2 regions of the Pseudomonas caspiana genome follow, and region 2 is predicted to be linked to the other one. Evidence: predicted binding sites of a transcription regulator. Region 2 holds the regulator's gene; the other holds the start of a gene.
What was found. Region 2 encodes sigma-54, which starts transcription at its own class of promoters, with help from an activator protein. Its sites were predicted from a motif close to ANTGGCATNNANNTTGCTNT; they were not measured.
Positions count from the first base shown of each region.

Region 1: a site for sigma-54 is predicted at 7,359-7,378, ahead of glnK (P-II family nitrogen regulator). Genes of this name have one in related genera too.

Region 1 covers NZ_CP167995.1:6,267,763-6,277,883, reverse strand. Annotated here, with positions in the region: gene ABRP31_RS28340 (hypothetical protein) at 34-306, shown strand; gene ABRP31_RS28335 (sigma-70 family RNA polymerase sigma factor) at 805-1,305, shown strand; gene ABRP31_RS28330 (FecR family protein) at 1,302-2,300, shown strand; gene ABRP31_RS28325 (TonB-dependent siderophore receptor) at 2,389-4,905, shown strand; gene ABRP31_RS28320 (Lrp/AsnC family transcriptional regulator) at 4,941-5,402, opposite strand; gene ABRP31_RS28315 (PLP-dependent cysteine synthase family protein) at 5,539-6,588, shown strand; gene ABRP31_RS28310 (accessory factor UbiK family protein) at 6,902-7,165, opposite strand; gene glnK (P-II family nitrogen regulator) at 7,584-7,922, shown strand; gene ABRP31_RS28300 (ammonium transporter) at 7,955-9,292, shown strand; gene ABRP31_RS28295 (secondary thiamine-phosphate synthase enzyme YjbQ) at 9,536-9,961, shown strand; gene sutA (transcriptional regulator SutA) at 10,062-10,121, shown strand, end outside.
Region 2 covers NZ_CP167995.1:5,046,475-5,056,595, forward strand. Annotated here, with positions in the region: gene murA (UDP-N-acetylglucosamine 1-carboxyvinyltransferase) at 1-165, opposite strand, end outside; gene ABRP31_RS22875 (BolA family protein) at 188-427, opposite strand; gene ABRP31_RS22880 (STAS domain-containing protein) at 540-845, opposite strand; gene ABRP31_RS22885 (phospholipid-binding protein MlaC) at 842-1,495, opposite strand; gene mlaD (outer membrane lipid asymmetry maintenance protein MlaD) at 1,507-1,974, opposite strand; gene mlaE (lipid asymmetry maintenance ABC transporter permease subunit MlaE) at 1,974-2,771, opposite strand; gene ABRP31_RS22900 (ATP-binding cassette domain-containing protein) at 2,771-3,580, opposite strand; gene ABRP31_RS22905 (KpsF/GutQ family sugar-phosphate isomerase) at 3,870-4,844, shown strand; gene ABRP31_RS22910 (HAD family hydrolase) at 4,858-5,382, shown strand; gene lptC (LPS export ABC transporter periplasmic protein LptC) at 5,396-5,968, shown strand; gene lptA (lipopolysaccharide transport periplasmic protein LptA) at 5,955-6,500, shown strand; gene lptB (LPS export ABC transporter ATP-binding protein) at 6,500-7,225, shown strand; gene ABRP31_RS22930 (RNA polymerase factor sigma-54) at 7,410-8,903, shown strand; gene hpf (ribosome hibernation-promoting factor, HPF/YfiA family) at 9,033-9,341, shown strand; gene ptsN (PTS IIA-like nitrogen regulatory protein PtsN) at 9,355-9,819, shown strand; gene rapZ (RNase adapter RapZ) at 9,822-10,121, shown strand, end outside.

The DNA.
Region 1 (10,121 bases), 1.2 Mb from region 2:
CTCCTCCAATTACATTTCTGTCTGGAGCCAATCATGACTAACTTCACCGTGTCGTATGACCTCATAAAAAACAAGGACTACAAGCTACTGATCGATGAACTCAAACTTCTCGGGGCGCATCGCTCGCAAGAGTCCTTTTGGCTGATGGCCTATAACGGCACCGCAAAAGGCTTGCATGACCACCTCAGGAATTTCATGGATGGCGACGACAAACTCTGGGTATCCGAGCTGACACGCAACCATCACTACGCCCAAGCCAACAGTGGCACCAATGCTTGGATCGCGCAGAACCCGTCTGCCCGCTAGTTAACTGCGGATTGCGGTTGTGGCGGCAACAAGCCTCGACGGATCGAGGCTATGGGCGCTCTATACGTCAGCCCGCTGAAGTCGCAACGGTTCGAGTTCTAGTGGTGTAAAGAGATTGACTGATCGGCCCACGCGACACCCATACCCGTCGCAAAGTCATTCGGGTTGTCTTCTCAATATGTTGGATCGCGGGAGAAAAGACGTTCGCAAGTCTGCGCTACGTCTGGGGTTTCTGAATCAACAGTCGTCTGCGCGCCGACCGTGCCAGTTGCATCTATTTCGATATAGTTGCATCTATTGCTAAATGTCACACCGCGCGCCCGACCGGGCAACTAATGTCCGCGCCGCCACTGGCCAGCATTGAAACCGTCCTGCAATACCTGAGGGCATAAGCCACACGCGACTGGCGCCCCATCCCTTAAGCAGTTGCAAATTGTGCAGCGCTTTAACACAATGCGACTCATTATCATTTACACCGCGCTGGGATGGCGCGCCGCAATGCCTTCTCATCACGCCACTCTGCGCACGCTTTACATCGATCATCACGGCTGGCTCAACACCTGGCTGCGCAGCAAGCTGGGCAATGCAGCCGATGCGGCGGATCTGGCGCAGGATACTTTTGTCCGGCTGCTCAATCGCCACGAACTGCTTGAGCTGAAAGCACCTCGTGCGTTTCTGCGCACCGTTGCCAAAGGGATCGTCATCGATCATTGGCGACGCGAGGAGCTGGAGCGCGCCTATCTTGAAGCCATCGCTCATTTACCCTGCAACGAGTCACCTTCGCCCGAGTCCCGGGAGCTGGTTTTCGAGTTGCTGGAAAGCATTGCGAAGATGCTGGATGGCTTGAAACCGAAGGTCCGCCAGGCTTTTCTGCTGGCTCAATGCGACGGCATGCCCTACAAGCAGATCGCCGAACGAATGGGCGTGTCGGTGCGCTCTGTAGAACGCTATGTCGCCGACGCGTTGTATCACTGCTATCTGTTGCGGTATCCAGCGTGAGCGGCGTATCTGCTCCTGCGCGCTCGCGAGAACCCTCGCCGCAGGTCGTGAAACAGGCGATCCAGTGGTCGATGCGCCTCAACAGCGGAGGGCACAACCCACAATTGCGCGAGCAATGTGAGCGGTGGCGTGTCGCACATGCCGATCACGAATGCGCTTGGCAGCGTATCCAGGCCCTGAACGGCGAACTCAACAGTCGCTTTCAGCATCTGCCCGCCCCAGGCGCAGCCATCGAAGCGCTGGAAAACAGCGCACAACGACTGAGCCGCAGACAAACCCTGAAACTGCTGTCAGGCCTGGTCGTGGTGGGTTCAAGTGCGTGGCTGTCGCGAGAGGCCGTGCCTTGGCAACAATGGAGCGCTGATTTCGCGACCAGCGTCGGGCAGCGTGAGCGCTTTCAGCTCAGCGACGGCTCAAGCCTGCAATTGAACACCGACAGCGCGGTGGATCAGAACTTCAACGCCGAACGCCGCCTGATTACTCTGAATCGGGGTGAAATTCTTCTGGGGTGCGGTGCCGATGTCCAAAGCCCGACCCACAGACCGCTATTAGTGCAAAGTCGCCACGGGTTGTTCGAGGGCATCAACGGACGCTTCGTCGTCAGGCAGTATCCGGACCAGACGCGTATCAGTGTGCTTGAAGGGCAGTCGATCATTCGCTCGCCCGCCGCATCTCCCATCACTGTGAGCGCCGGGCAGCATTACCTGGTGTCGACTCGCGAAGCGGTTCAATTGCCCACGCTCAACATGGACGCTGGCGCCTGGAGCGAAGGTCTGATCGTGACGCGAAACATGCGCCTTAGAGACTTCCTCACCGAGGTCGGGGCTTACCGCCACGGTCATCTGGGCTGCGCTGACGATATTGCCGACCTGCGTCTTTCCGGTGTATTTCGGCTGGAAAACACCGACAAACTGCTCACGGTTGTTACCCAGACGTTGCCTGTCCAGCTCAGGTATCGCACGCGCTGGTGGGTCACGTTGCAGCGCCAAGCATGAAATTTGAAATTTTTTGGCGGGTTTTGCCTACAGGTCCGGCTTAGAGATCAGCCCCTCTGTTCTCTTCACTGACTTTACGGAATCGCCCATGACCCGGCCCCTAGATAAACCGCAATCAAGCCTGCAAAACGTCGCCGTTGACGCGCGCGCAACACACCTCGCCACAGCGGTGCGCGCGACATTGATATGCGTGGCTTTGGGCACTGCCGCGTTGCCTTTAGCGGTTCACGCTCAAGACGGTGCGGTGGCGATCGGCGCTGTGCGCAGCTATTCCATCGCCGCCGGCCCCTTGGGCGAAGCCTTGAACCAGTTCGCCCGGCAAGCGGGTATCACCTTGGCCGCCACGCCAGCTCAAACTGCCGGCAAGCAATCGCCGGGCCTGCAAGGCAGCTATGCCCCGGATCAGGCGCTAAGCATCTTGCTTGGCAGTAACAGCCTGCAAGCTGTCACAGAGGATGGCAGCAGTTACGTGCTGCGCGAAACGGCGGGTGAAGTACTGGCATTACCCAGCACCGACATTCGCGGCTTCGCACTGGGCAACGCCCTAGGCAGCATGGAAGGCTACAACGCGACCCACAGCCAGATCGCCACCAAGACCAGCACGTCGGTGCTTGAAACGTCGCAGTCTGTGTCGGTGGTCACCCGCCAGCAAATGGATGATCAAGGCTCACAAACCGTATCGCAGGCCATGCGTTACACGCCGGGCGTGTTGACCAACCCTTACGGCGCGACCCATCGCTACGACTATGTAGCCTTGCGCGGCTTCAACGACGGCTCTGTGGATAACATTTACCTGGACGGCCTCAAGTCCATGGGCGATAGCGGCACCTACAGCACGATGCAGGTTGATCCGTACTTTCTGGAGCGGGTCGACATCCTGAAAGGTCCTTCTTCAGTGCTGTACGGCCGCAGTTCGCCGGGTGGTCTGGTGGCATTAACCAGCAAAAAACCGTTGTTTGAGCCGTACCATCAGGTTCAGGCCACCGTCGGCACGCAAGGACAACGCGGCATGGGGTTCGATTTCAGCGGGCCTGTGGATGAAGACAAGCGCATCGCTTATCGCCTGACCGGGCTTGTGGATAAGTCAGACACGCAATTCGATCACGTCGAAGAGAAGCGCTACGCGCTGGCGCCGACCGTCAGCATCGACTTCAGCGAAGACACATCGCTGACCCTGCAAGCCTATCTGCAACGCGACCCGGAAGGCGGCTATCACGGCGGCGTACCGGCCAGTGGCACGCTGCGCAAGCGTAACGGGCAACGTATCTCCGAGCACTTCTTCGATGGCGAGCCTGGAGTCGATGGCTTCAGTCGCGATCAACAATCCTTCGGCTACCAGTTCGAGCACCGCTTCAACGATGTGTTTACCGCCAGACAGAACTTCCGTTATCTGGACTCGAAGGTGAAGAACGATCAGATCTACGCCTACGACTGGACGACGCCCACCAGCAACGAGCTGACGCGCTATTACTCAGGTGGTGACGAGCGGCTGCACGCGTTCATCGTCGATAACATGTTGCAGGCTGAGTTCTTCACCGGTTCGGCCAAGCACACGGCGTTGCTCGGTGTTGACTACCAGCGACGCAAGACCGTGGTGGACTGGACCAGTGGTTCGGTCGCATCGCTCAATGGCTTCGATCCGGTTTATGGCAATTCGGCGATCAGTTACTTCAGCCCGACCAGCTACGTACGCCGTCTGGAGCAGACCGGCGTTTATGCACAGGACTTGATCGAGCTGGATAAATGGCGCTTCTCGCTGGGCCTGCGTCAGGACTGGGTGGAAACCTCGGACGAGAACCGACTGGCAGAAGCCGGGCGGCCAGAGGGCACCGAAATCAGTGATCGACGCACCAAGCTCACCGGCCGGGCAGGTGTGCTGTATCTGTTCGATAACGGTATTGCGCCGTACGTGAGCTATTCAGAGTCGTTTAACCCGAACTCGTACGCCGACAGTGATGGCAACCCTCTGGCGCCAACAGACGGCACTCAATGGGAAGCAGGCATCAAGTACCAGCCACCCGGAACGGACAACCTGTTTACCGCCTCGGTATTCCGGATTGATCAGGAGAATCTGGCTTCCAAACTGCCGCAAGAGAATTTCTATCGCCCTATTGGCGCGGTACGCTCCCAGGGTCTGGAGCTGGAAGCGCACGTGCAGTTAACCGACAACTTCAAAGTGTTGGGCGGCTACACATTGACCGACATCGAATACTCCAAATCGATGATCAGCACGTTGAGCACGCCCACCAACGTCATCGAGAACAAAGGCAACTCACCGACACAAGCTCCTAAACACATGGCGTCGGTCTGGGGCGACTACGCCTTCAACAGCGGTGCGCTGGATGGCTTGCGTCTGGGCGCAGGGGTGCGCTACGTCGGCTACAGCTGGGCAGATGCTGAAAACATCCTGAAGGTGCCGTCCTACACACTGTTCGACGCTTCAGTCGGCTATGACCTGAGCAAAGTCGGGCTTAAAGGCGTCGACGTACGGGTTAACGCGAACAACCTGACCAACGAATCTTACGTCGCGTCCTGTGCAAGCCTGAGCTACTGCTATTTGGGTGAGGAGCGCAACGTCAGCGCCACGGTCAGCTACACCTTCTAACCGGTCGCTAGCCTGTTCCCACCCAGGGAACAGGCCTAGCTACGGGGCAACGGCAGCGCCGTCGTGTATTTCAACTGCTCCATGGCGAAGCTGGAGGTAATGGTCGAAAGGCCTTCAGTGCTGCTGATCAGCTTTTTGTAAAAGCGGTCGTAAGCGGCCATGTCGCTGACGACCAGTCGCAGCATGTAGTCCCATTCGCCCGCCATTCGGTAGAACTCCATGACCTCTTCGTACTGCATGACGGTTTGGGCAAATTGCTCAAGCCACTGAGTGTCATGGCGCTGGGTCTTGAGCTGGACGAAAACCGACAACCCCAGCCCCAGCTTTTCCGGATCAAGAAGCGCAACTCTGGATTTGATGTACCCGGCCTCTTCGAGCTTTTTGACTCGCTTCCAGCAGGGCGTTGTTGAGAGGTTGACGGCTTCAGCAAGGTCTTTGAGCACGATAGAGGCATCACGCTGCAAAATACTGAGGATATGGCGATCAAGACTGTCCATTTTTCAATTCAGTCCTTTGGGAGAATATTTTTCTATATAAGAAGCTAAACAATAGAACAAAAAGAAATCCTTTTTCCCAGCATTCAGTAACATTTGCCATCAAGAATAGATGTGATTTTGCTGAGGCGCAGAAGAGATGAATGACTGGATTCGTACCGCGATCAAAACCCTCAACTGCGATCAGCAGCGCTCGGCCGATACGCACATGCTCAAGCTTGATGTTCCGGCACTGAACGGTATCGATATCTACATCAAAGACGAAAGTACTCACCCCAGCGGTAGCTTGAAGCATCGTCTGGCGCGCTCGTTATTTCTTCATGCAATCTGTAGCGGCAAGATTCGCCAAGGCACGCATGTAGTGGAGGCCTCTTCCGGCAGCACTGCAGTATCGGAGGCGTATTTCGCAAAACTGCTGGGGCTGCCTTTTACCGCAGTCATGCCGCGTCATACCGCGAGCAAGAAAATCCAGCAGGTTGAGCTGCTTGGCGGGCGCTGCCACTTTGTGGAGCAGTCCTGCGACATGTATCCCGAAGCTGAACGTCTGGCCCAGGTCGACAACGGCCATTACATGGATCAGTTCACCTACGCCGAACGGGCTACAGACTGGCGCGGCAATAACAACATCGCCGACAGCATCTTTGATCAGTTGAGTGGAGAAGAACATCCCATTCCGACGGCTATTGTGATGAGCGCAGGAACGGGCGGCACGTCATCGACTATCGGTCGGTTCATTCGCTACAAGGGCCATGCCACCAAACTGATCGTCGTAGACCCGGAGAATTCGGTGTTCTACGACAGCTACCGCAGCGGTGAGACCAGCCTGACCAGCCTCAAGGGCAGCCGCATCGAGGGCATTGGACGGCCGAGGGTAGAGGCGTCGTTTCTGCCGGGCGTGATTGACGACATGTTGCAAATCCCCGATGCAGCGAGCATTGCCACACTCGGCTGGCTGGAAAAGCTGATCGGCAAGAAGCCCGGTGGCTCTACCGGGACAAACGTATGGGGCGCGCTGACGGTAGCGCTACAAATGCAGGAGCAGGGCCTGAAAGGCTCAGTGGTGACGTTGATGTGCGACAGCGGCGAGCGCTATCTGGACACCTATTACGACCCGCAATGGGTCGAGCGCACCATCGGTGATCTTTCGCCGTATACGAAACGGCTGGAGCGGTTGTTGATTGCAAGGTGAGGCAGATGCCAGAAGGGGATGCACCATTTTGTGTCCGCAGGAATGTCCTTTTAATACTGACACCACCCTGTCATGCGGAAAGCAAATCCCTGTGGGAGCGAGGCTTGCCCGCGATATAGACGCCTCGGTACTCAGGTAGACCGCGTTATCATTTATCGCGAGCAAGCTCGGCTCCCACAGGGATGATCGATATCTGTGGGGAGGATTGCCCGCGATGAAGGCGCCGCGGTTTATCAGAAACCCGCGTCATCGTTCATCGTCGGAATGCCGCCCAGACCAAGCTTGGCTCCCACAAAACCGTCGCATGTCAGCTCTACTCACCCACAGGCGGATTCGACTTCGCTTCCATCTCTGCAACTTTCACCTCAAGCGCTTCAAGGCGGGCACGGGTGCGGGCGAGGACGGCCATCTGGCTGTCGAATTCTTCCCGGCTGACCAGATCCAGTTTGCTGAAGCCGCTTTGCAGCAGGGCTTTGAACTGGGTTTCAAATTCGTTACGCGGGATCGGCGTTTCGCCATTGAACAAGCGCGAGGCGTGGCCGCTCAGGGCATCGAGGAAAGCTTTGGGCGCGAGCATGTCTACCTCCGGTTTCAGATGGGCGGCAGTGTAGCACGGAGCGTCTATAGTCATTTCCAGCGGCATCGGGCGCACGATAATGGCGCACCAGCGCGTGCACGAACGCACTTTAGTTGTGCGCCAATACGCTTCACAGGGAGGCTCAGGTGCCTGAAACAGGGATCAAGGGCCTGTATTCAATGAAAATTCACGAGATGGCAAGCTTTCTGCTTAGTCGCTGATGACCCATGCACTGATGCAGTCGTGTTGACGAATACAGTGCGGCAGGCGGAGCGGGGAATGTTTCGTCAAAAGCGGTTTTCTGGGGTTGGTCGGACCTCCTTCAGGCGACCGATGCGTTACAAAGCCAGGCACTGCGCTTAGACTTGAGTCGGGTTTGTTTTCCTGGGGCAAGTCCACCAATTCGGGAGAAAGTTTCATGAAGCTAGTCACTGCCATCATCAAGCCGTTCAAATTGGACGACGTGCGCGAGTCGCTGTCCGAAATCGGCGTGCAGGGCATCACCGTTACTGAAGTCAAAGGCTTCGGACGTCAGAAAGGCCACACCGAGTTGTATCGCGGTGCGGAATACGTAGTCGACTTCCTTCCCAAGGTGAAGATCGATGTTGCTATTGACGATAAGGATCTGGATCGCGTTATCGAGGCGATAACCAAAGCAGCCAACACCGGCAAGATTGGTGACGGCAAGATCTTTGTTGTGAATCTGGAACAGGCCATTCGCATCCGTACCGGCGAAACCGATACCGACGCAATCTAAGCCGCCAACCCAACGCCCCAGGAGAAAACAATATGACTCTGCGTCAATTCGCAGGGCTAGGAGCCCTGTTGTCCCTCGTAACCCCTGGCTTGGCCATGGCGGCAGACGAAGTGGCAGCCCCAGTCCTCAACTCAGGCGACACCGCCTGGATGCTGACTGCAACAGCCTTGGTGCTGTTCATGACCATCCCCGGCCTCGCGCTGTTCTACGGCGGTATGGTCCGTTCTAAAAACATTCTTTCCGTGATGATGCAGTGCTTCGCTATCACTGGTTTGATCAGCATCCTGTGGGTCGTTTACGGCTACAGCATTGCGTTCGACACCACTGGTATGGAAGAAGGCGTCGTCAACTTCAACTCGTTCTTCGGCGGCATGGGCAAAGCGTTCCTGGCAGGTGTGACACCTGCGAGCATCACTGGCGCTGCGGCTCTGTTCCCTGAAGCGGTGTTCATCACCTTCCAGATGACCTTCGCGATCATCACTCCAGCCCTGATCGTCGGTGCTTTCGCAGAACGCATGAAGTTCTCCGCAATGCTGATCTTTATGGCTATCTGGTTCACCCTGGTCTACGCGCCAATCGCGCACATGGTCTGGGGCGGCGTCGGTGGCTTGATGTGGGACTGGGGAGTCCTGGATTTCGCAGGCGGCACCGTTGTTCACATCAACGCTGGTGTGGCTGGCCTGGTGGCGTGTCTGGTACTTGGCAAGCGTAAAGGCTTCCCTACCACTCCAATGGCACCGCACAACCTGGGTTACACCCTGGTCGGCGCAGCAATGCTCTGGATTGGCTGGTTCGGCTTCAACGCCGGTTCCGCCGCAGCTGCCAACGGCACTGCAGGCATGGCCATGCTGGTTACTCAGATCGCGACCGCCGCTGCTGCACTGAGCTGGATGTTCGCTGAGTGGCTGACTCACGGCAAACCAAGCGCGCTGGGTATCGCTTCGGGTGTTGTTGCGGGTCTGGTGGCTATCACTCCGGCTGCCGGTACTGTTGGCCCGATGGGCGCTTTGATCATCGGTCTGGCGGCAGGCGTTATCTGCTTCTTCTGCGCCACCAGCCTCAAGCGCAAGCTGGGCTACGACGACTCCCTGGACGCTTTCGGCGTGCACGGCATCGGCGGCATCGTCGGCGCAATCCTGACCGGCGTATTCGCAGCCCCTGCTCTGGGCGGCTTCGGTACTGTGACTGACATCGCGGCTCAGGTCTGGATTCAGTTCAAAGGCGTGGCGTTCACCGTGGTTTACACAGCGATCGTGACCTTCATCATTCTCAAGGTGCTGGACGCGGTCATGGGCCTGCGTGTCACCGAAGAGGAAGAAGCTGTCGGCCTCGACCTTGCGCAACACAACGAGCGTGGCTACAACTTGTAAGCCACTGTAAAAAAATGCCCGGTTTACCGGGCATTTTTTTGTCTGGAGTTTGTCGATAGATTGCCCGGCAAAGCGTTTGGCCAGATACTCAGGCCGCTTTGCAAGGGGCATTCCTGACAGTTTGCAGAGTTCCTCGCCACGTTGGCGAGCAAGCGTCGATGGCTTACAGAAAAGACGGATTATTGCGCGCTTTGCTTTTTCTACCAGCGCGTTAGAATGCGCGCCGAATGTGCGGAGAACTGTATGTGGCAACAGACCAGAATTACCCTGCGGGCCAAGCCACGCGGGTTTCATCTGGTAACCGACGAAATTCTTGCAGGCTTGCCGGAGCTGCGGGGGTGCCGAGTCGGGTTGTTGCATTTGTGGCTGCAGCACACCTCGGCGTCGTTGACCGTCAACGAGAACGCTGACCCGGCTGTACGTCGTGACTTCGAGCGCTTTTTCAACCGTCTGGTGCCACAAGGCACCCACGGCTTTGAACATGAGGACGAAGGCCCTGACGACCTGCCGGCGCATTTCAAGGCCAGTTTGCTAGGCTGCCAGTTGGTTTTGCCGGTCTCGGCGGTTCGATTGGCCTTAGGCACCTGGCAAGGTGTTTATCTGGGTGAGCACCGTGATGCTGGCGGTGCTCGCAACGTCCTGGCCACCCTTCAGGGTGAACAGGCATAACCGCTGTTTTGCAGCGGATGTTGAATTTTTTCCGGCAGCATTCGAAAACGTGCACAGCTGGGCTATAACTAATCTGCTTTCGCAAGTCATGAGGTAGAACATGAGCGACGATGACAACGACGATCTGGTTGATGATCTGGAAGGTGAAGAGGACGGTGAG
Region 2 (10,121 bases):
CTCGATCATGGTGGTGATGTCATGCAAATGCGGCAGGTTCTGGACGGTTACCGGGCCATCGGCCAACAGGGTAGCGGCAAGAATCGGCAGGGCAGAGTTCTTTGCCCCGGAAATGCGGATTTCGCCATCAAGACGAACGCCGCCAGTAATAATCAATTTATCCATTAGAGTCTCGACGCCAAGTGGCTCAGGTGCGCTCGGCCCACGCAGCGCGGCTGAAAAATTTCATGGTGACCGCGTGGATGCTGCCATCGGCAATCCAGGGGTTCAAATGCGTGTAGATCTGTTGCTGACGCTTGACCGGGCTCAGCGTAGCCAACTCGTCATTGATCACGTTCAGCTGGAAGTTGCAGCCTTCGCCTTCAACTTCGACCTGTACCTCGGGCAGCTTCCCTTCAAGGAAGCTCTTAACTTCTACGGCGTGCATGCAAAACCTCGATTGGCGACCTACGCGCGCGGGTCGGCCATCATACAAAAAAGCCCACTCAATGCGAACCCCGCAACGCAGGACCCGGACGAGGGGCTTTCATAAAAGAAGATCAATGATCTTGAAGCAGTTCGGTCAGCTCTGACACCTGGGCAATCTTGCGCATGTCTTCGGGCATCGCACGAATACTCACGTTCTTGCCCGCATCCTGCGCATCACGCATGAACGCCAGCAGCAAGGCAAGGCCTACGCTGCTGGACTTCTCGACGCCGGCGCAGTCCAGAACAACGGTCGACAACTCGCTCGACTTGATCAGCGCAGCGCCTTGCTTGCGCAAGGCTGGACCGGTCGAATAGTCGAGCGTGCCGATCAATTGCAGCTCACCCGGCGCGGCGAGCCTTACGGCTGACTCAGTCATTGCGCGGCCGGACCGGCAGCTTCAGGGGCTTTTTCTTTAGCTTTGGCAACTTCACCTGCCCAGCTATTGATCGTCTCGTCCAGATTATTGCCGTTGCGCTGCATCGCATCAGCGAACTGATCGCGGAACAGCTTACCGATATTGATGCCGTTGATGATGACGTTGCGCACCTTCCACTCACCACCAATCTTCACGAGCGTATAGGACACAGGATAAACCGCGCCGTTATTACCCTTGACCTGCATTTCAACGCTGGTGCGATCCGCGCCTTCAGCCTTTTCAGGCGAAACGGTGATGCCCTGATTGTTGTATTCCAGCAACGCGTTGCCGTAGAACTGCATCAGGCTACGCTTGAAGTTTTCCTGAAAGCGCTGCATCTGCTCAGGAGAAGCGTTGCGTGAATACTTGACGGTCATGATGCTTTTGGAGATGCCGTCGGCATCTACCACCGGACCAACGATGCGGTTCAACGCATCATAAAAAGCGCCCGGATTGCTTTTGTACTGTTCTTTGTTGGCTGCCAGATCGCTCAGCAATTCCTTGGTGGTGCGATCCACCAGATCATGAGCGGACGGTGTGGCGGCAGCATTGCCCAACATTGGTAGCAATGCCAGCAACACCAACAGACCACGGCGCACGATTGAGATCATCTAGAAGCTCCTCATTTAGCGTCTTTACTCACGGTATTGAGCAGAAATTTTCCGATAAGGTCTTCCAGCACAAGTGACGACTGCGTGTCATGGATGGTACTGCCATCCTTCAGCAACCCGTCGTCACCACCTACGCTGATACCCACATACTTCTCACCGAGCAAGCCAGCGGTCAAAATCGATGCGGTGGAATCGAGAGGCAGGTTATTAACCTTTTTCTGTACTTCCATCGTCACCCGGCCGGTGAAAGTATCGCGATCCAGATCGATCGCAGTGACCTTACCGATAGTGACCCCTGCCATGCTCACTTTGGCTCTGACAGTCAAACCGGCAATATTGTCGAAATTTGCATAAAGTTTATAAGTATCAGTGCTGGCACTGGAGCTCAGACCGCTGACGCGCAGGGCAAGCAGGAGCAAAGCCAGTATCCCGGCCAGCAGGAACAGGCCGACACCTGTTTCGATGGTGCGGTTTTGCATCAGAAATCTCCAAACATCAATGCGGTCAGAATAAAGTCCAGGCCTAACACGGCCAGGGAGGCATACACGACTGTTTTGGTCGTGGCACGACTGATCCCTTCTGAGGTGGGTTCGCAGTCGTAACCCTGGAACACGGCGATCCAGGTCACCACGAAGGCAAATACGACGCTCTTGATAACTCCGTTAATCACATCATCAACGAAAGAAACGCTGTTTTGCATATTTGACCAGAAGGAACCCTCGTAAACACCCAGCCAGTCGATTGCTACCCAGGAGCCTCCCCAGATACCCACTACGCTAAAGATCATGGCCAGCAACGGCAGGGAAATGAACCCTGCCCACAACCGTGGCGCGACAATGTACTTGAGAGGGTCCACGCCGATCATTTCCAGACTGGACAATTGCTCGGTGGACTTCATGTTGCCGATTTCGGCGGTCAATGCCGAACCGGCACGACCCGCGAACAGCAGAGCGGTGACAACCGGCCCCAACTCACGCAGCAGTGTCAGCGCAACCATTTGCCCGACAGCCTGCTCCGAACCGTACTTGGTCAGGATGCTGAACCCCTGCAGCGACAACACCATGCCGATGAACATGCCAGAGACGACAATAATCGCCAGCGACATGACACCCACCGAGTAAAGCTGTCTGACCAGCAACTGGAAACTGCCGCCGATTGAACTGCGCCCCAGCAACGCATGAACCAGAAAGATCGCCGAACGTCCGAGGACAGCCAGGATATCTATTGCGGCACGCCCCAGCAGGCGTATCCGCTCCATTAGTGACTTCTTGCGCATCAGCGCTTCCCCAAAAGATCTTCGCGATAATCCGGCGCCGGATAATGAAACGGCACCGGGCCGTCCGGATTACCGGTCATGAATTGACGAATACGTGGATTGTCCGAGCCCATCAGTTCCTCGGGCGTACCCTGCCCCAGCACCTGACCATCGCCAACCACGTACAGGTAATCGGCGATACTCGCCGTTTCGTCCAGATCATGAGAAACCACGACACTGGTGATGCCGAGCGCGTCATTTAGCAACTTGATCAGACGAACCAGGACTCCCATAGCGATCGGGTCCTGCCCCACAAACGGCTCGTCATACATGAGAATCTGCGGATCAAGGGCAATGGCTCTGGCCAGCGCCACGCGACGCTTCATACCACCTGACAGCTCGTCGGGCATCAATTCGACAGCACCGCGCAGTCCAACCGCCTGCAATTTCAGCAGGACGATGTCGCGGATCATTTCTTCAGGCAGCTCGGTATGAACGCGCAGTGGAAAGGCGACGTTCTCGAATACATCCAGATCAGTGAACAACGCACCACTCTGAAACAGCACGCCCATGTGCTTGCGCGCATCGAACAGATCGCTGCGCGACAGCGTGGGCAGGTTCTGACCGTTCACCCACACTTCGCCCGCAGACGGCCGCAACTGGGCGCCCATCAGACGCAGCAATGTGGTTTTGCCGCTGCCCGAAGGTCCCATGATGCCGGTGACTTTGCCACGGGGAATGCGAATATCGACATTTTCGAAAATGCTGCGCGTACCGCGCTTGAAGGAAACGCCCTTCAGCTCGATCGCGTAGGCGTTATCGGCGCTCATCTAAACTCCTTGCGATGCAGCCTCACGTCCAGCTGCCGAGTCCCTGGCGGGAGACATGCTGTCTCGGTGGGCTGAACAGGCCGCGAACTATACCACCGCTATAAGGCGCCACCCAAGAGGAAGGCTGATCAATCAATATCGGCACAAACATTTTGCGACATTTCCCACAAAGACGACTCGCTTATCGCCACCCCGAACGATTAAAAGTAAAGCTCGACGATCAGACGTGAGGGAATCGCGCATTACCGCTATAATCGCCGCCTTTTAGCCAGCTGACCGATTTTTTGCCATGAACCAAACCAGCGACCTGATCCAATCAGCACAACGCACCATCCGTCTCGAGATCGAAGCGGTGGAGGGCTTGTTAGCTCATATCGATGCGGATTTCGTCCAGGCTTGCGAGATGATTCTGGCGAGCAAGGGCCGTGTTGTCGTGGTTGGCATGGGCAAATCCGGCCATATCGGCAAGAAAATCGCTGCCACCCTGGCAAGCACCGGCACTACATCTTTTTTTGTCCACCCTGCCGAGGCCAGCCACGGCGACATGGGTATGATTACCTCCGACGACATCATTCTGGCCTTGTCCAATTCGGGCACGACTGCCGAAATCGTTACCCTGCTCCCCCTGATCAAGCGCCTGGGCATCAAGATGATCAGCCTGACAGGTAATCCAGAGTCGACTCTGGCCGAAGCTGCCGACGTCAATCTCAACGCTCATGTCGAACACGAAGCCTGCCCACTGAATCTGGCTCCGACCTCTTCGACCACTGCGGCACTGGTCATGGGCGACGCCTTGGCGGTTGCCTTGCTTGAGGCCCGGGGGTTCACCGCCGAGGACTTCGCTTTTTCACACCCTGGTGGCGCACTGGGTCGCCGCCTGCTGCTCAAGGTCGAGCACGTCATGCACAGCGGCGACCAGTTGCCAAAAGTGCAACGCGGCACCCTGCTACGCGACGCACTGATGGAAATGACCCGCAAGGGGCTGGGTATGACCGCCATCCTCGAAGCTGACGGACGCCTGGCCGGGATATTCACCGACGGCGATCTGCGCCGCACCCTGGATCGCCCGATCGACATTCGCCTGGCGACCATAGATGACGTGATGACCCTGCACGGCAAGACGGCACGTCCTGAAATGCTTGCCGCCGAAGCGCTGAAAATAATGGAAGACCACAAGATCGGCTCACTCATCGTCGTCGATGAAAATGATCATCCGGTCGGTGCTTTCAATCTGCAGGACCTGCTGCGTGCAGGCGTCATGTAATGGAGATTTGCAAATGACCACGGACCTTCTGCAACGCGGCAAAAAAATCAAACTGGCGATTTTTGATGTCGACGGCGTACTGACCGACGGCCGCCTGTATTTCCTTGAAGACGGCAGCGAGTTCAAGACTTTCAACACGCTGGACGGCCAAGGCATTAAAATGCTGATCGCTTCAGGCGTGACAACGGCCATTATCAGCGGTCGCAAAACGCCGGTAGTCGAGCGCCGGGCAAAGAATCTGGGCATCGAACATCTTTACCAGGGCCGGGAAGACAAGCTGGTGGTTCTCGACGAACTACTCGGCCAACTCGGCCTGAATTACGAACAGGTCGCTTATCTGGGTGATGATCTGCCAGACTTGCCAGTCATTCGGCGTGTCGGCATGGGCATGGCGGTGGCCAATGCGGCCACTTTTGTCCGGCAGCACGCCCATGGCATCACCCAGGCACGCGGTGGCGAAGGCGCGGCTCGCGAGTTCTGTGAATTGATCATGAGCGCTCAAGGCAGCCTTGAAGCCGCTCACGCCGCCTACTTATAGATAGAAGCCATTTATGCTTAGCAAAAGAATTCGAACGTTTCTGACCCTCGGCGTGCTGGCATTTTTGCTGGCAGCCGCAGGCTACTGGAACATCAGCCCGGAAAGCTTCATGGAGCAACCGGCTGCAACAGTGGACGAGAGCGCCATCGATTTTTACGCAATCAATGCGCACAGCGTGCAGTATCTGCCGGATGGCAAATTGCAGTACGAAATGACTGCCGACAAGGTCGAGCATATCAAGGCCACTGACGTAACAATGCTGACCACGCCAGACCTGCAGATGTACCGTGGCACTCTCTATCCTTGGCACATCCAGAGCAAAACGGGTGAAGTGTCGCCAGGCGGCGAGCAGGTCGAGCTGATCGATTCGGTTCGCGTAGCACGAACCGACGACAAAAACCGTACGACCATTATCACCAGCAGTCGAATGACCGTATTCCCACAGAAGCAATATGCGCAGACCGAGCAAGCCGTTAGAATCGACGGCGCTGGCGGTGTGACGACGGCCAAGGGAATGAAAGCGTATTTGAACGACGGCAGGATGGACCTGCTATCTAAAGTAAGAGGACAGTATGAGGCTCGTTAAAACCCTTCCTTTTTTGCTCGGCCTGGGTGCAGCACTGGGAAGCGCGAGCGCCTGGTCCCTGCCGACTGATCGCGATCAGCCGATTCACATTCAGTCAGACGACGCACAACTCGATGACAAGAAAGGCGTTGCCACCTACAAGGGCAACGTAATCATCACCCAGGGTTCGATGAAGATCACAGGCAACACTGTGACCATCACACGTAATGCCCAGGGCGAAGTCGACGTCTTCACCTCGGTTGGCAACCTTGCCTACTACGAGCAAAAGCCGTCAGTGGACAAGCCAATCGTTCAAGCCTACGCGATCACTATCCAGTACTACGCTGCCCAGGATCGTATTGTGCTGATCGACAAGGCCAAGGTCATCAACGATGGCAACACCTCCGAAGGCGAGAAGATCGTTTACGACACGGTTAAGCAGATTGTGAGCGCAGGTCGCGCCAATGGCGGCAGCAAAGTGACCACGCCGCGACCGCGTATCGACATGGTTATCCAGCCGAAAAAGAAAACCGACCAGCAGAAGGCCCCGTAATGGCGACCCTGAAAGCCCAGCATTTGGCTAAAAGCTACAAGGGCCGTCAGGTCGTGCGTGATGTGAGCCTGTCTATCGACAGCGGCCAGATCGTAGGATTGCTGGGGCCTAACGGCGCTGGCAAGACCACATGCTTCTACATGATTGTCGGCTTGGTCCAGGCGGACCAAGGACGCGTGCTGATTGACGATCTGGATGTAAGCCACCAGCCCATGCACGGACGCGCCCGCGCAGGTATCGGCTACCTGCCACAGGAAGCCTCGATCTTTCGCAAGCTTTCGGTTGCAGACAACATCATGGCGATTCTCGAAACTCGCCAGGAGCTGGACCGCGAAGGACGCCGCAAGGAGCTGGAAAGCCTGCTACAGGAATTCCACATCACTCACATTCGCGACAACCTGGGTATGAGCTTGTCCGGTGGTGAGCGCCGCCGGGTAGAGATCGCCCGCGCACTTGCGACCGCGCCGAAGTTCATTCTGCTCGACGAACCTTTTGCTGGTGTAGACCCGATTTCCGTAGGCGATATCAAGCAGATCATCCACCATCTGAAAGCCAAGGGCATCGGCGTGCTGATCACCGATCACAACGTCCGTGAAACTCTGGACATCTGTGAAACCGCTTACATCGTCAATGACGGGCAGTTGATCGCCGAAGGCGATTCGGAAACCATTCTGGCAAATCAGCTGGTGAAAGAGGTTTACCTCGGCCACGAGTTCCGCCTGTAAATAAGCTGCGGTGCCCGCTGTTAAAGGCGGGCAGGCCTGAGTGTTTGTGCTGATACTTATTAAATGCCAGCACACCCTAGGCAAACACTTCGGTTTCAGGCATATAATTTGCTTATGTAGGCGCCCCGGCGCTCTGTAGTGGATGGCGCATGTGCGCCGGCGAATAAGGTGTTAAGCCCCAGCCATGAAACCATCGCTAGTCTTGAGAATGGGCCAGCAGCTGACGATGACGCCGCAGCTGCAACAGGCCATCCGCTTACTCCAACTGTCGACGCTGGACCTCCAACAGGAGATTCAGGAGGCGCTGGAGTCAAACCCTATGCTGGAACGCCAGGAAGAAGGCGACGACTTCGACAACGCCGATCCGCTGGCTGACAACATCGAGCAGAAGCCCAACCCTGATGTTCAGGAGCCGACCTATCAGGAATCCGCTCCAACAGTGGACAATCTTGAAGAAGGCGACTGGAACGAGCGCATCCCCAACGAACTGCCTGTCGATACCGCCTGGGAAGACGTCTATCAGACCAGCGCCAGCAGCCTGCCCAGCAACGATGACGATGAGTGGGACTTCACTACCCGCACCTCAGCCGGTGAAAGCCTGCAAAGCCATTTGCTCTGGCAACTGAATCTGGCACCGATGTCCGACACCGATCGCTTGATCGCCGTGACACTGATCGACTGCATCAACAATCAAGGATATCTGGACGAGACGCTGGAAGAGATTCTCGACGCCTTTGATCCCGAGCTTGATATCGAGCTTGATGAGATCGAAGCCGTGCTGCACCGCATCCAGCAGTTTGAACCAGCAGGCATCGGCGCTCGCAATCTAAGCGAATGTCTGCTGCTGCAACTGCGCCAGCTTCCTGCAAAAACCCGCTGGCTCAGCGAAGCACAGCGCCTTGTCAGTGATTTCATCGACCTCCTCGGCAGCCGCGATTACTCGCAACTGATGCGCCGCATGAAGCTCAAAGAGGATGAGCTGCGCCAGGTCATCGAACTGGTGCAAAGCCTCAACCCCCGGCCCGGTTCGCAAATCGAATCCACCGAAGCCGAATACGTGGTGCCGGATGTCATCGTCCGCAAAGACAATGAACGCTGGCTGGTTGAGCTCAATCAGGAATCAGTCCCGCGCCTGCGCGTGAACCCGCAGTACGCCGGTTTTGTCCGCCGCGCCGATACCAGCGCCGACAACACGTTCATGCGCAATCAGCTGCAAGAGGCACGCTGGTTCATCAAAAGCCTGCAGAGCCGCAATGAAACGCTGATGAAGGTCGCCACGCAAATCGTCGAACACCAGCGCGGCTTCCTTGAGTACGGCGATGAGGCTATGAAGCCACTGGTCCTGCATGACATCGCTGAAGCGGTAGGCATGCACGAGTCGACCATCTCCCGTGTAACCACACAGAAATTCATGCATACCCCCCGCGGTATTTACGAGTTGAAATATTTCTTCTCCAGCCACGTAAGCACCTCCGAGGGCGGTGAATGTTCGTCGACAGCGATTCGGGCGATCATCAAAAAACTGGTTGCGGCGGAAAATCAGAAAAAGCCGTTGAGTGACAGCAAGATCGCTGGTTTACTGGAGGCACAAGGCATTCAAGTAGCCCGTCGCACAGTAGCCAAATACCGCGAATCACTTGGCATAGCGCCGTCAAGCGAACGCAAGCGACTGATGTGACGAGAGGTACAGTAGTAGCCCAGCGAGCATTGCCCGTGACGGCTTTACGCAACCCGGTTGCTAGCCACAGCGTTCCAGTGGCAGGCAAAAGCCTGCCTCTTTATGCACTGGCAATAAGGAGAAAGCGGTATGCAAGTCAACATCAGTGGACATCAACTGGATGTGACCGACGCCCTACGCGACTACATCACCGAAAAACTCGGACGACTGGAGCGCCACTTCGACAAGATCACTAATGTGCAGGTCATCATGGAGGTCGAGAAGCTGAAACAGAAAATCGAAGCCACCCTGCACATCCCCGGCTCAAAGGTCGTCGCCAATGCGGAACATGATGACATGTACGCGGCAATCGACCTTTTGACCGACAAGCTGGATAGACAACTGCTCAAGCATAAGGAAAAGCAGCTCAGCCTCCTTCAGGGTGCGACGGCTCGCTGATAACCCCCCAAACATGATCCGATTAGAAAATATCCTGACCCCCGGCCGTTCACTCGTGAACGTGCCGGGCGGCAGCAAGAAAAAAGTCCTCGAACAAATTGCCAACCTGATCGGCAGAGAAGTGCCTGATCTGGACTCGCAAGTCGTGTTCGAGAGCCTTGTCGCCCGCGAGAAACTTGGCTCTACCGGCTTTGGCAATGGCATCGCCATTCCGCACTGTCGCCTGAAGGGCTGTGCTTCGCCCATCAGTGCACTGCTGCACCTGAACGCCCCTGTAGATTTCGACGCCATCGACGGCGCGCCCGTGGACTTGCTGTTTGTCCTGCTGGTTCCGGAAGCCGCTACCGATGCACACCTGGAGTTGCTGCGCCAGATCGCCAGCATGCTCGACCGTAAAGAAGTGCGTGAACGCCTGCGCAGCGCCGCGAGCAATGAAGCGCTCTATCAGGTGGTACTGAACGAGCAGAACGGGCACTAATCATGCGCATGATCATCGTTAGTGGTCGCTCAGGCTCCGGCAAAAGCACGGCGCTTGATGTGCTGGAAGACAACGGCTTTTACTGCGTTGATAACCTTCCGGCCGGGCTTCTCCCGGAGCTTGCCGAACGCGCATTGATCAATACCGAACTCGCCGAACCGCTGTTAGCCGTATCTATCGATGCGCGCAATCTACCCAGCCACCTGACACGCTTCCCGCAGATGCTTGAAGAAGTTCGTTCACGCAATATCCAGTGCGACGTGCTGTACCTGGACGCAGATGAATCAACCCTCTTCAAGCGC